Regions from separate parts of the Staphylococcus condimenti genome, predicted to be linked through region 1. Evidence: riboswitches for the same ligand, from Rfam matches in the RefSeq annotation. Region 1 holds a riboswitch; each other region holds the start of a gene.
What was found. A riboswitch is a leader RNA that binds a small molecule or an ion and turns the genes downstream of it on or off. The one in region 1 is predicted to bind thiamine pyrophosphate.
Positions count from the first base shown of each region.

Region 1 (3,218 bases):
ATTTTACTGATTATCTACAGGAGTACGCATTTGAATTACAAACGCAATAATGACTGCAACCAGCATAATTAATAAAATTGGTGTGATAAAAATAGATAATAACAACCCGTGAATCATGATATTCACAAACTCAGTCAACAATTTAAAGAATAAGATACTGATCATGAACATTTGTACATAATAAAATTTACCACGTAAGAAATGCGTTAATGTTGTAATGATATAAATTATAATCACAACTAACAGTAAGAATAAAGTAATCCATTCAATGACGTAAGAAGTTTGGGATAATTCCCATTCACCTGAGGCAAATAAAGCATTTCTGTTATTCAATTCTAATAAGGTAAATAAGAATAAAACAATACCGCAAATCAGTTCAACAATTCCCGGTTTAATCCATTTTGGACGTTTCATCCAGTTAGGAATATCATCGTCTTGTATATCAATTTTTTCCTTGATTGTGTTTTTGAATTTATCACGTTTATTTCTGATTTTTTCTAAATCGATGCTTCGTCGAGTTCGATGTGTAAATTCTTGTGTACGTTCTTGGAACTCACGGAATTGTTCTTTCGTCTGGCTCATTGCACCATTTTTATCCGTACGAGAATACTCCATCTCTTCGCCTAGCTCTGCTTTAGTAAGCGGTAATGATCTTCTAAGGAAAAGGAAATTCCAAATCGATATTTGGGCTAGTATCCACATTACGATGAAGAAAGCATTTACACTTAAAATATCTATCATCGCAATTTCATGACTCTCGATACGGCCATATAATGCAATTTGTGTTATTAAATAACTAATTCCATATGCAGAAATTATCCATAAATAGTGTTCTTTTCTATGATTATGGTTCAAATCATCTTTATAGACAATGTAACCTGTATGCACGATAAATGGTACAACAAAAATAATTGCCGCAAAGCCATAGACTTGTGTCATCAAGATAATTGTAATAATAAAGAATAAAATTCCCACAATTAGGAAGAATATTGAAATGTCATAATCATATTTTGTTGTCACGAATAACAAATAACCAATCCATAATAATGCAACGCCGAATACTATGATAAATATGGCACTGAATATAGGGAACTGGCCGATAAACCGACTCATAATCCGGATAATTTCTCCGAAAAATGCGTTGATAAAATCCCACACATTATAAATATGTATATCAACCTTGCTCCCCTTAGCAAGCTTATGAATAAAGGACAAATTCAAAAGTATTATGATTCCAATGAAAAGTGAAACAATGCCAATAATCAAACTAAAAATGATCTCAGCGTGCTTCTTAAAATACGACATGTTTTTCACCTCATAGTTATTATATAGGAACATAAGTGTTGTGTCTTTAGTGAATGCAATAAATCATTCTATGGTAGTACATAGTATATAGGAATTAAAGTTTACTCTCAATCGGTTAATACCCTAAATTAATGCTTAAAATGCTTATTCATAAAAATCCTAAAGGATATTGTAATAGTAAGCCTTAACGTTCTAAAAGCACCTTGACAATCACGTTTAAAAAGCATACATTTATTATAAATCAATATAGAAAGCACTAGGGGTGTTTCGTAACTGAGATGAAGCAGTTTTGCTTCAAACCCTTTGAACCTGATCTAGCTGAGACTAGCGTAGGAAAGTGTGGGATGTCTGCCGGCAATTTAATAAGGGCTATGCCGGTCTGTTCCGATGCCTATTTCACGCAGCTTGCTAGACAAGTTTGTGTGTTTTTTATTTATAGGAGGAATTATTGCTTATGTCAAAAGGACTTAAACTTTCAGACATCTTGGTAACTGTATTAATTGCAGTGGTTTTCGCTATTATTTACAACATTTGGAATTTAGTTTACAAAGCGATGCAAGTCACTGGACTACACCTTGAAGAACTCTCTTATGGTATGTGGTTCGCAGCTGCAGTCGTAGCTTACTTGATCATCCCTAAACCTGGTATTGCAATACTTGCTGAATTTGCAGCGGGTGCTGGTGAAACAATTGTTATGGGACGCTTTGATATTGCAACAATGGTTTATGGATTATTGCAAGGGATAGCTTGTGAAATCATTTTTGCGATTTTCCGTTACAAATCACGTACAGTAATGGTCGCAATGCTTGCTGGTTTAGCTGCCGCACTAGTGACTTTCCCTATCGACTACTACTATGGTTATTTAGGAGAAGTTGCAGGTTGGAACTTGTTCTTATATGTATTCTTCCGTTGTATCAGCGGTATTGTACTTGCAGGTCTCTTCCCTTATTACTTAGTTAAAGCACTCGATAAGACAGGTGTTACGAAATTATTCAGACCTGCTTCTCAAAAAGATTACGATAATTTGTAAGGAGAATTCACCTTGTTACGTGCCAAAAATTTACGACTCAAATATCCAAATGCGCCTGACAAAATATTTGATGGCTTAAATATAGAAATACAGGATAAGCAAAAAGTCTTATTATTAGGACCATCAGGATGTGGAAAAAGTACATTACTCAATGTACTAAGTGGGATTGTTCCTAATTTAATAGAGTTTCCGATGAAGTATGATGAACTAGAAGTTGATTTAAATAGTGGTGTTATTTTCCAAGATCCTGATACTCAATTTTGTATGCCGAAAGTTTATGAAGAACTTGCTTTTGTATTAGAAAATAGACAAGTCCCCCGCAAAGAAATGGATCAATTAATTTTAGATGCTTTAGCTTCAGTTGATTTAGATGTGGGACCAAAGCAAACTGTACAAAAGTTAAGTGGCGGAATGAAACAAAAATTAGCAATTGCTGAAACAGTCTTACAAAAAGCTCACACCCTCTTTTTAGATGAGCCAACAGCAATGTTAGATGTGGATGCTACTGAAGATCTGTGGAATCATATTAAAGAAATGTGGCATGACCAAACTGTTTTAATCGTTGAACACAAAGTTGAACATATTTGGGAACATATTGACCGTGTTATTTTAATGAATTACCACGGTGAGATTATTGCCGATGATACACCTGAAGTTATTTTACATCAACATGAAGCATTATTAACTGAATATGGTGTGTGGCATCCTCGTGCTTGGGATTATGCACCTGAAAGTACTTTGCCATCAGATTCTGAAATCCAACCTGATTTTCAATTCCGTAATGGTGAAATTATACGCGGTAAAAAATCATTAATTCAAATCCCGGAATTTGAAATCGGGGCTGGAGAATGGATTACTATTACCGGAAAAAACGGTTCAGGCA
Region 1 covers NZ_CP015114.1:827,726-830,943, forward strand. Annotated here, with positions in the region: gene auxA (lipoteichoic acid stability factor AuxA) at 4-1,305, opposite strand; TPP riboswitch at 1,554-1,658, shown strand; gene A4G25_RS04195 (ECF transporter S component) at 1,760-2,335, shown strand; gene A4G25_RS04200 (ABC transporter ATP-binding protein) at 2,348-3,218, shown strand, end outside.

Region 2 (3,218 bases), 1.2 Mb from region 1:
GTCTTTGCTGCGATGGTTCAACCAATATGCAAACCGCACAACGATGCAGCTTCTATCGTCGAAACGATAAAAGTATATATCGTTTCTAACAAAAAGCCTTTGCTATAGATTTTCAGCAAAGGCTTTTTTGAATTCTATTATTTAATATGTGTACGAACGAAGTTGCCTGTGGCACCATTCATTGCTTCGCCGCCAGCCATTTCTGCTTTGGCGTAATTTGTTGTTGAATTTGCCCATATGTTGTAGCCATACGTACGTAAACCGAAGATTTGATAATTGCCGTTGACCATTGGTGAACCTGACGCACCTGCACGGAATTTATCTTTCGTTTGTAATTCAGTACCGTTTGAAGATTTTTGGATGAAGCGGTAACTGCTCCAATGCGTCTTTGTATTGTCGCCATTTTGCCAAGGATAACCTACAGAATATAACTTCGTGTTATATTTCAGACCATTAATCTGTGAATTTGAAGCTAATTTTAATGGTGTTGCATATTTAGACATTTTTTCTTTCGTATACACCAAAGCGACATCTGCATTTGGTACTTTCACGACTTTTGTAGCATGAAAAGTATAAGGACGTTTAGATCCATCTCTTGCCATATCGAATGAAATATATTTTGGATTAGCTGCAGAACCTTTCGCATTATCAATTACATGTGCATTAGTAACGAAAGTATAGTTGCCGATGACTGTGCCCGTTCCCATACTGTCTTTTCCTAAACCTTTCCAACCATCTTTATTACTTACTCTTCCAACTGCTTTATATTTCGTATTCATTGTATTTGAAATATGATGAATGTCTAAGACACTATTTGAGATTTTTTTAGCTTTCGGATAAGCTGTTGCCTCATTATTACTTGCCATTCCATTATAGTAATAGTCCCCAGCCGCATGTGCTTCTTCTCCGCTCATACCTGAAAAAGAAAAGCCTACAATAGCACAAACTGCTGCCATTCCTACTTTAAAACTTTTAACTTTCATCTTTAATTTGCCCCTTATTATTAATTTAATAATGAATTGTGTTGCATTGAATGCTAAATACATTTTACTTTTAAAAGAAAGATAATACAATCTATTTCTGAATTTAAATTATACTGATAAACTCTCTTTACTTTACCTGTTGCTTTTTCGCCCTACTTCCTTTATGATGATTTTGTAAAGTAATGGTGATGCGGTTTAAGATTATGAAAATATTGCATTAATACCTCGCTACACGATTTGTTAGTGCACTTTCTCGCATTGCTTAACAAAGAAAAATAACAATAAGTCCACTGGAAGTGCCTGTTCATACAGGCTGAGATTCTCATAGGGATGAGAAAATTCTTGGAACCTGATCCAGTTTATACTGGCGTAGGAAAGTGGCGTATTGCACTTTTTGATGCGCTGTTTTCCTATATGGAAGCAGCGCTTTTTTTGTGGCTAAATCGAAGAAGGTATTTAATATGTATGTTGCGATAACGCCATATCGCGTATTAACCCAACAAGATTTAATACACTATATAGAAATTGAATCAGTGATTGATACATTAATTTTCAGAACACCTATGGAACCAAAAGAATTAATAAATCTCATAAAAAATTTAATGCAAGCAGGTTTTCCTAAAGACAAAATTACAATCCATACTGATACCGACACTCTACAAAAACTAGATTTGAATGCCATTCATTTTCGTGAAGGAGATGAACGTGCGTACAACTTTAAAACAGCAAACCCTGATATTTGCGTCAGTATGTCGACACATAACAGCCAAAGTGCGCAAGCAGCTGAGGCGCACAACTTGGACTATATCTTGTTCGGTCACCTTTTCCAAACAAAATCTAAACCAGGAAAAACACCAAGGACAAACTCTGAAATCGAGTCAGTATTAAATGTCAATATTCCAGTTGTTGCATTAGGTGGCATAAATGCAGACACATTAAGTCTTGTGCCAAAAGGATTTTCAGGCATTGCTGCGATTTCGTATTTCAGAGAACAGGATTTAGAGACCATTCGTTCAGCAAAGGAGGCTGAGTAAAAATGTTTGATTTAATTATAGTTGGTGCAGGCGTAATTGGAATGTCGATAGCTCGTCATTTAAAAGATAGCGGTATGCAAATTGCATTAATCGATCGTGATATTGAAGGACAGCATGCTTCTTATAAAGCAGGAGGTATGTTGGGTGCACAGAATGAATTTAAAGAAGACAGTCCTTTATTCCGACTTGCTCTAAAATCACGAGAAAAATTCAACGCTTTAAGTATAACTTTAAAAAAAGAAACTGGTATCGATATCCAGTACCAACAAAATGGACTTATCAAGATTGCGACAAATGAGAGAGACGTAGACGATTTGCATCAACAATACGAATTTTTGCATCAACATGATAACGATGTTCAATGTTTAAATAATACAGACTTAGGCGAATTGACACATTACCTGGTTAAAAGTTCTGAAGCAATGATGTATGTGCCTCATGATCATCAAATTAATGCGAATCATTATACAAAAGCCTTGCACACTTCACTGACATCAGATGATTCAGTAACGCGCTTTAATCATACAAATGTAGAAAATATAGAACGAGAAAATCATCATTATATTGTATCAATTAAAAATAAAAACAAAACGACTGAATTAAAAGCAGAAAAAGTAGTTGTAGCTGCAGGAGCTTGGGCAGGATTTTTAGCGCATGATTCTGAAATACAAGAAAGAGTCAGTGGTGTCAAAGGCGAAGTCTTATTAGTAGAAAATGACGATTTAGATTTAAAACAAACACTGTTTATGACTAACGGGTGCTATATCGTACCAAAACCGCCAAACCGTTTTTTAATCGGTGCTACTAGTTACTTTGATGATTATTCTGTTGGTGTCAGTGTTGAAGGCAAAGAGTGGTTATTGCGAGAAGCGATTGAACGTGTTCCAGAACTTGCGAGCAGCCGCGAATTAAAATATTGGTCAGGCGTACGCCCCTGGACACAAGGCGAACAACCAATTATGGATGAAACAAAACCTGGTCTTTGGGTAATCACGGGTCATTATCGTAATGGCATTTTACTGTCACCGATTATCGGAGAACTGATGGCAGAATGGTTGAAAACAGGTGAGCGACCAGAAGAATTAGCACCTTTTAAATTGGGGAGGGAATCTTATGAAGTGCATCATTAATGGCGATCCATTTACGTTTGATGAAGAACTCAGTATCCAAAACATTTTGGAATCATTAGAGTTAGATCCAA
Region 2 covers NZ_CP015114.1:2,061,320-2,064,537, reverse strand. Annotated here, with positions in the region: gene A4G25_RS09840 (trypsin-like serine peptidase) at 138-983, opposite strand; TPP riboswitch at 1,266-1,376, shown strand; gene A4G25_RS09835 (thiamine phosphate synthase) at 1,445-2,017, shown strand; gene thiO (glycine oxidase ThiO) at 2,020-3,147, shown strand; gene thiS (sulfur carrier protein ThiS) at 3,131-3,218, shown strand, end outside.
Region 2: another riboswitch for thiamine pyrophosphate. It lies ahead of A4G25_RS09835 (thiamine phosphate synthase); the one in region 1 lies ahead of A4G25_RS04195 (ECF transporter S component).

Region 3 (3,218 bases), 950 kb from region 1:
GTATCCTTAATAATTTCTAATACTGTTTCATAACGTCCTACGGGTCCAGTGAAATCTTCAACTGGAGGTAAACCTGGTACTTTTTCATCTAGTTCCCACTCAGTGCAGTCTTGTTGAACGAAGAAACTTAATTGCTTTAAAGCAGTTTCAATTGGTAATTTTTCATCCAAAGCTGCTTTCTTTTCTAAAGCTTCTTCGTGCGTATGTCCTACATAGGTTACTAAACCCGGAAAAATTTTAAGACTCCGGTCAGTGTTGCCTTTCTTAGCAATCTCAGTATCCATGCGCTTTCTGAAATTTCTTGCTTGCTTAATATTCCATGAAACAGAATAAACAGCATCTGCATATTTTACTGCTAAAGCTACGCCTTGTTTTGAAGCTCCCGCTTGCATTGCGACAGGTTTGCCTTGCGGGCTGCTTGGTGTTGAAAGTGGGCCCTTAACTGCAAAATTGACACCTTTATGGTTAAAAGGCTGGATTTTTTCAGAGTCGACCAACTTATTTGATTCACGATTATGTTTAAAATCTTTTGGATGCCAGGATTCAAATGCAGCATTCATTACCTCAGCAAATTCATCAGCAATTGCGTATCTTTCATCGTGATTCGGCAACTCTGCCATACCATGATTTTTGGCTTCAAAATCGGTCATAGAAGTAACCAAATTCCAACCAACACGTCCACCAGAAATATGGTCGAGGCTTAATAATTGTCTTGCAGCTGTATAGGGATTAGAAAATGTACTTGAGATTGTTGAAACTAAACCTACATGTTCTGTTACCTGTGAAATAGCTGTCAAATTGACAATTGGATCAAACCAAAAAGCAGGCATTGTTGTATCGTCTTTAGCAGGAAAAGACTGATTATCAGCAAAAAAGACAGCATCAAATAAACCGCGTTCTGCAGTTTGTGCTAACTCTTGATAGTAAGTAATATCTCCAATGCGTTCTACGCTTGAATCAGGCATGAGCCATGCTGCTTGGTGATGGCCAGAACCAAAAATTAGAATACCGATATGCAGTTGTTTATTTTTTTGCTCGGACATTACTATTCACCTCAGATTAATTATTTTAAAAGAATGAGAAAGAGGGAGAACACGCTCTCCCTAATCATTTATTTCCTATTGAAAAACTGCTTTATTACTTAGAATAAAATGCAATTTTAAATGTACGTTTTTAATTCATTGTAAGACCGCCATCTACTGTAATGTTTTGCCCAGTAATGCCTTTAGCTGATTCAGATACTAGATAAGCAACCATGTTGGCAACATCTTGAGGTGTTGTCACTTTTTTCAACGGTGTAGTTTGTGCAATTAAGTCAAAGACTTCTGGTGTAGTTACAGCACTTGCATCTGTTGTTTTTAAAAGTCCTCCTGAAACAACATTTGCTGTAATACCATATTGTCCTAATTCAGATGCGATATTGCGCGTGAAGCCGATTAAGGCAGCTTTTGCAGTTGTATATTCATGATAAGGAACTACAGGATTCTGATAAAGATTAGTACCAATACTTACAATACTTCCGCTTTGATGTTCAATAAATTGAGGAACAACACTTTGAACCACATTAAATGCTGCTTTTAATGTGCCGTCAATTTGTTGTTGATAGTCTTCCCAACTCATATCAGGAAAGGCTTTTTGTGCTGTTGGATCAAATTTAAAACCAACAAGTGCATTGTTCACAACTGCATCAATACGGCCGAACTTCTCAGTTCCTTCTTTTACCAGCTGGTCTACTTCTTTACGGTCAGTTACATCTGCTTGCAATGCAATAGCCTGTTCATTTCCAATTTCTTTTGCAAGTTGTTCAGCAGCTTCTTTACTTTGGTTATAATCAATGATGATATTGAAACCTTGCTCAGCAAGTGTTTTGCTGATTACTTCACCTAACCCACGTGCACCGCCTGTTACGAGTACTGTTTTTGCCATATTCATCCGCTCCCTTTTTCTATAAATGAACATAAAAAAATACGCATGATTACTAGAATCAGCGTAGGCAGAGAGCAGTCTGCGGTCTGTATAAAAGCAAACCAGTGCATACTGCGGTTATCTCACACTTTCCTACGCTAGTTTCAGCTAGATCAGGTTCAAAGGGTCTGAGGAAATCCTCATCTCAGTTTAAAAAACACCCCTAGTGCGTATTATTTTGTTACTTTCAATGTAGCTTGATTTTGTAGACGTGTCAAGAAAGGGCACTATTAACATTTTAAGCGTGAAAACAAGATGGTGAAAGTGTTATGATAGAAAGGAATTCTAGCAGATAATTTTAGATGAATGGAGGGATTTGAATGTTCTGGTTAGGAATGTCATTCCCAATCTTGGCAGTAGGTTTCATTGTGATGGCTGTACGTGAAGAAAAGAAACGTAAAGCAAAGCAAAAAGAAAAAGAAGCAAAATGGGAAGCAGAAAAAGCGCATGAAAATAGCGGAACGTCAGATGAATCTACAAATCATCATTCGAATGCCGAGAAAGAAGTTAAGCATTAATTGAATATATGACAAAAGGCTAGCTGTGTTGCTAGCCTTTTTGTTTGTGATTGAAGTTGTAAAGTTTGATTTCGGTAAGGGCAATAATTAATCCAGTGCCTATTAAATAAACTAGAACTTGTATCCAAAATGATATTTGTTTATATGAGGTTATTAAATCAAACCAAATCCATATAAAACTTATTATTAAGAATATAATGTGGATTCGTTTGAAATTTTGTTGAAAATATTTTTGAGCAACAGTCCATGCTTCTGATGATTTCAACGATGATGGTGTACGATAACCGATAAGTAAATTACGTTGATTTATAACATCCTTGTCGATGAGGCGAAAGATTAAATAATTGACGATTAGAATTAATAATGTGATGCCGAATAATAACATGATGAATTCCTCTCTTATATTTATTCTAAATATAAGATAAAAAGAAAAGCAATACAATATTATATTCATTTTTTAAAGGAATATTCAATATGATAAGCTAACAATGTGAGATGAGTAATGTAAGGAGGGGGATTATATGGCTAAATCAAAACTGGAACATGAAAATGAAATGCGTCAATCTGTTTTTTGGAGAAAAGGATTTATACCAATTTACTTTATTGCAGCTTTACTTTTGTTTTTACTATTTCATTTTTATATTGGTGCTAGTCCTTCTATTTACTTGATCATGTTATTTTTAATTGGTTTAGGTATTGCTTCGATTATTTATAATAACAACAAGAAAAGTGTAC
Region 3 covers NZ_CP015114.1:1,778,622-1,781,839, forward strand. Annotated here, with positions in the region: gene A4G25_RS08760 (LLM class flavin-dependent oxidoreductase) at 1-1,043, opposite strand, end outside; gene A4G25_RS08765 (3-oxoacyl-ACP reductase) at 1,174-1,926, opposite strand; TPP riboswitch at 2,039-2,140, opposite strand; gene A4G25_RS08770 (hypothetical protein) at 2,286-2,483, shown strand; gene A4G25_RS13390 (SdpI family protein) at 2,515-2,937, opposite strand; gene A4G25_RS08780 (hypothetical protein) at 3,038-3,218, shown strand, end outside.
Region 3: another riboswitch for thiamine pyrophosphate. It lies ahead of A4G25_RS08765 (3-oxoacyl-ACP reductase); the one in region 1 lies ahead of A4G25_RS04195 (ECF transporter S component).

Region 4 (3,218 bases), 140 kb from region 1:
TAACATCGTCTTTATTAGGTAATCCAAGATGTTCTTTAGGCGTAACGTAACAAAGCATTGCTGTACCATGACTCGCAATTTGAGCTGCCCCGATTGCTGAAGTAATATGGTCATACGCTGGTGCAATATCTGTTGTGAGTGGTCCTAATGTATAAAACGGTGCTTCCTTACAATAAAAATCAGCTAAATACTGATTTTCTTTAATTTTATGCATTGGAATATGTCCTGGGCCTTCTATCATTACTTGTACATCATGTTCCCAAGCAATGTCTGTTAATTCTCCTAATGTTTTCAATTCAGCAATCTGACTTTCATCATTCGCGTCATAAATAGAACCTGGTCGCAACCCATCTCCTAAAGAGACTGCAATATCATAACGATTCAAGATCTCACAAATATCACTGAAATGCTCATATAAAAAACTTTCTTCATGATGTGCAAGGCACCATTGCGCCATGATAGAACCTCCACGCGAAACAATTCCTGTTAAACGATCAACTGTTAATGGAACGTACTGTAATAAAACACCTGCATGAATGGTGAAGTAATCTACACCTTGTTCTGCTTGTTCAATCAGTGTATCTCTATAAATTTCCCAAGTCAGATCTTCAGCGACACCATTCACTTTTTCTAAAGCCTGATAAATCGGAACTGTACCGACAGGTACGGGTGAATTTCTTAATAAATATTCTCGTGTCGCATGAATATTTTTTCCTGTAGATAAATCCATGATTGTATCTGCACCCCAATGTGTTGCCCATACCAATTTTTCAATCTCTGCTTCAATAGATGAAGACACAGCAGAATTTCCGATATTCGCATTGATTTTAACTTGGAAATTTTTTCCAATAATCATTGGTTCTGACTCAGGATGATTGACATTATTAGGAATAATAGCACGTCCACGGGCAATTTCATCACGAACGTATTCAGGTTCAACACCTTCACGTAGTGCTACGAATTTCATTTCTTTTGTAATTAGACCCTGTCTTGCATAATGCATTTGTGTAACTCGCTTACCATTTTGAGCACGTTTAGGCTGATATTTAAATGGTGTTTCAACAAATTTTTTATGACCTTCTTTTTTAAATCCATTATCGATTGATTGCACTCTGCGACCTTCATAACTTTCAACATCATCACGCGAAAGAATCCACTTTGAACGTATATCTGGAATACCGCGTTGTACATCTACTTCATATTCTTCTTCATGATATGGACCTGCAGTATCATAAACCACAAAAGGTTCATTAACTTGTGTATCATATTCAGTCACAGTATCACTTAATTCGATTTCTCTAAAAGGAACACGTATATCATCTTCCTCACCTTGTTTAAAAATTCTGCGACTTGCTAGGAATCCTTTTTTCAATTCAATTTCATCTTGTTTCATTAAAAATAGCCTCCTCAAATCAATGCTAGGAGACGCATTTGCCGAAAAACACATAATAAAAATAAAAACGCATTCATTTAATTTATGAATGCGTAGAAAAGAATCTATTTTTATAACTTCGAAAAAATTATGTAACGACTAGCCTAATACAGACTATACATATTTTCGAATTCAAATTTCTCTTATCATGTTTACACGCTTCCCTACGCTAGTGCTAACTAGATCAGGTTCAAAGGGTTGATAATATATCTTTCAGCCTATACGGCACCCCTAGCAATGAATATTTAATTTACAAATTTATATTAACATTCATTATTTTAATGTTCAAGTCAAAATCTAAAATGAAATACAATTAATATCATTCGATTTTTTTAGTAGTTGCAATTTTTATTTTGAATTCACTGGTGCCAATTCTCTGACTGTATTCATTCTTAATTTATGGCTTTGAACAGGCATGTGCAGCATCCATTCATCAATTAAACCGCTTCTGTTAATCTCATTCAATGTATTTATTACTTCTTCTTTGCTACCACTGATAATTTTCATTTTTTTCTCAACTACTTCAAAACTTTTTTCTGACTCACTACGATATTCATCCACTTGTTGTTTCGTATTTAATACAATTCTGCTGCCGTCTTCAAATGTTAATTCATAATGTCTTTGTGAAAATCTGAAAGGTAGCTTTTGATTTCCATCTGCTGTAACCACAGCAGGTATCGATACGATGAATCGCCCTTTTGGATAACGTGATTTATATGCTTTTAACGCTTTTTCCAACTCTGACAAATCAGAGTTGATGAAATATGCATAGACAATACCTGTTTGTGCTTCTGCTGCTTGAATTGCGGAATGTTCACTTGTTCCTAACAAGTATACTGGCACAGGTCCGTCTGTTTCATCACGATGTGCAGTACGAATTCCTTCATATTCACTATGACCAGTATATGTTTGAGTGTTCAACTGGTTTAAAAGTGAGAACTTTTCATCAAAATGCTTTAATGGTTTTTGTAGTTCCTCTTGTAATAAATCAACAACTTTTGGGTATCCGCCGGGTGCTTTACCTACTGCTAAATCCACACGTTGATCTGATAGTTTATCCATTAAATGAAATTGTTCAATTACTTTTAAAGGATGATAGTGCTGCAACATAACGCCTCCAGAACCAATCCTCATTTGTTTTGTATGATCAAGCAAATACATAATCAATATTTCTGGAGAAGTTCCTACCACATCTTTAAGATTATGATGTTCAGATAGAAAATAACGTGTATAACCTGACTGATCTGCAAGTTGTGCTAATTCTAACGTATGATTCAAAGCTTCTGTAACAGTTTGTCCTTTATTAATTGGTGTTTGATCTAAAATACTTATCGGCAACATTATATCCACCCCAATCTATTTCTTTTCTTAAATGCTAGATTTATTTGTTTTTAAAGTCAATTTAATAGTTTTCTCTCTAAAAAAACACACAGCCGTATAGACTGTGTGCATTATTATATAAATTTCTTTTTGAAGTGAATTTCTCCCATTAAATCTCACTTTATTGATCTTTCTTTTTCTTTCCTGTTTCTCTATCGATGCTCTTATCGATATAAGCATGTTTAAGTGTAGTTTCTCCGCCAATTTCATGATATACAATACCTTTCAATTGAGGGTTACGAAGACTTGCTGCACCTTGTTGATAAATTGGTGCTACTGGCGCCTCACTTAACATAAACTCTTCAGCATCTTTTAGTTTATTGATACGTTCATCAGGCTTTTTCAATAATGATCCGTTTGCTTCTTTCAACATATTATCATATTTTTTACTGCCCCAGCCTGTGTT
Region 4 covers NZ_CP015114.1:969,383-972,600, forward strand. Annotated here, with positions in the region: gene thiC (phosphomethylpyrimidine synthase ThiC) at 1-1,393, opposite strand, end outside; TPP riboswitch at 1,577-1,675, opposite strand; gene A4G25_RS04955 (MsnO8 family LLM class oxidoreductase) at 1,781-2,773, opposite strand; gene A4G25_RS04960 (peptide ABC transporter substrate-binding protein) at 2,934-3,218, opposite strand, start outside.
Region 4: another riboswitch for thiamine pyrophosphate. It lies ahead of thiC (phosphomethylpyrimidine synthase ThiC); the one in region 1 lies ahead of A4G25_RS04195 (ECF transporter S component).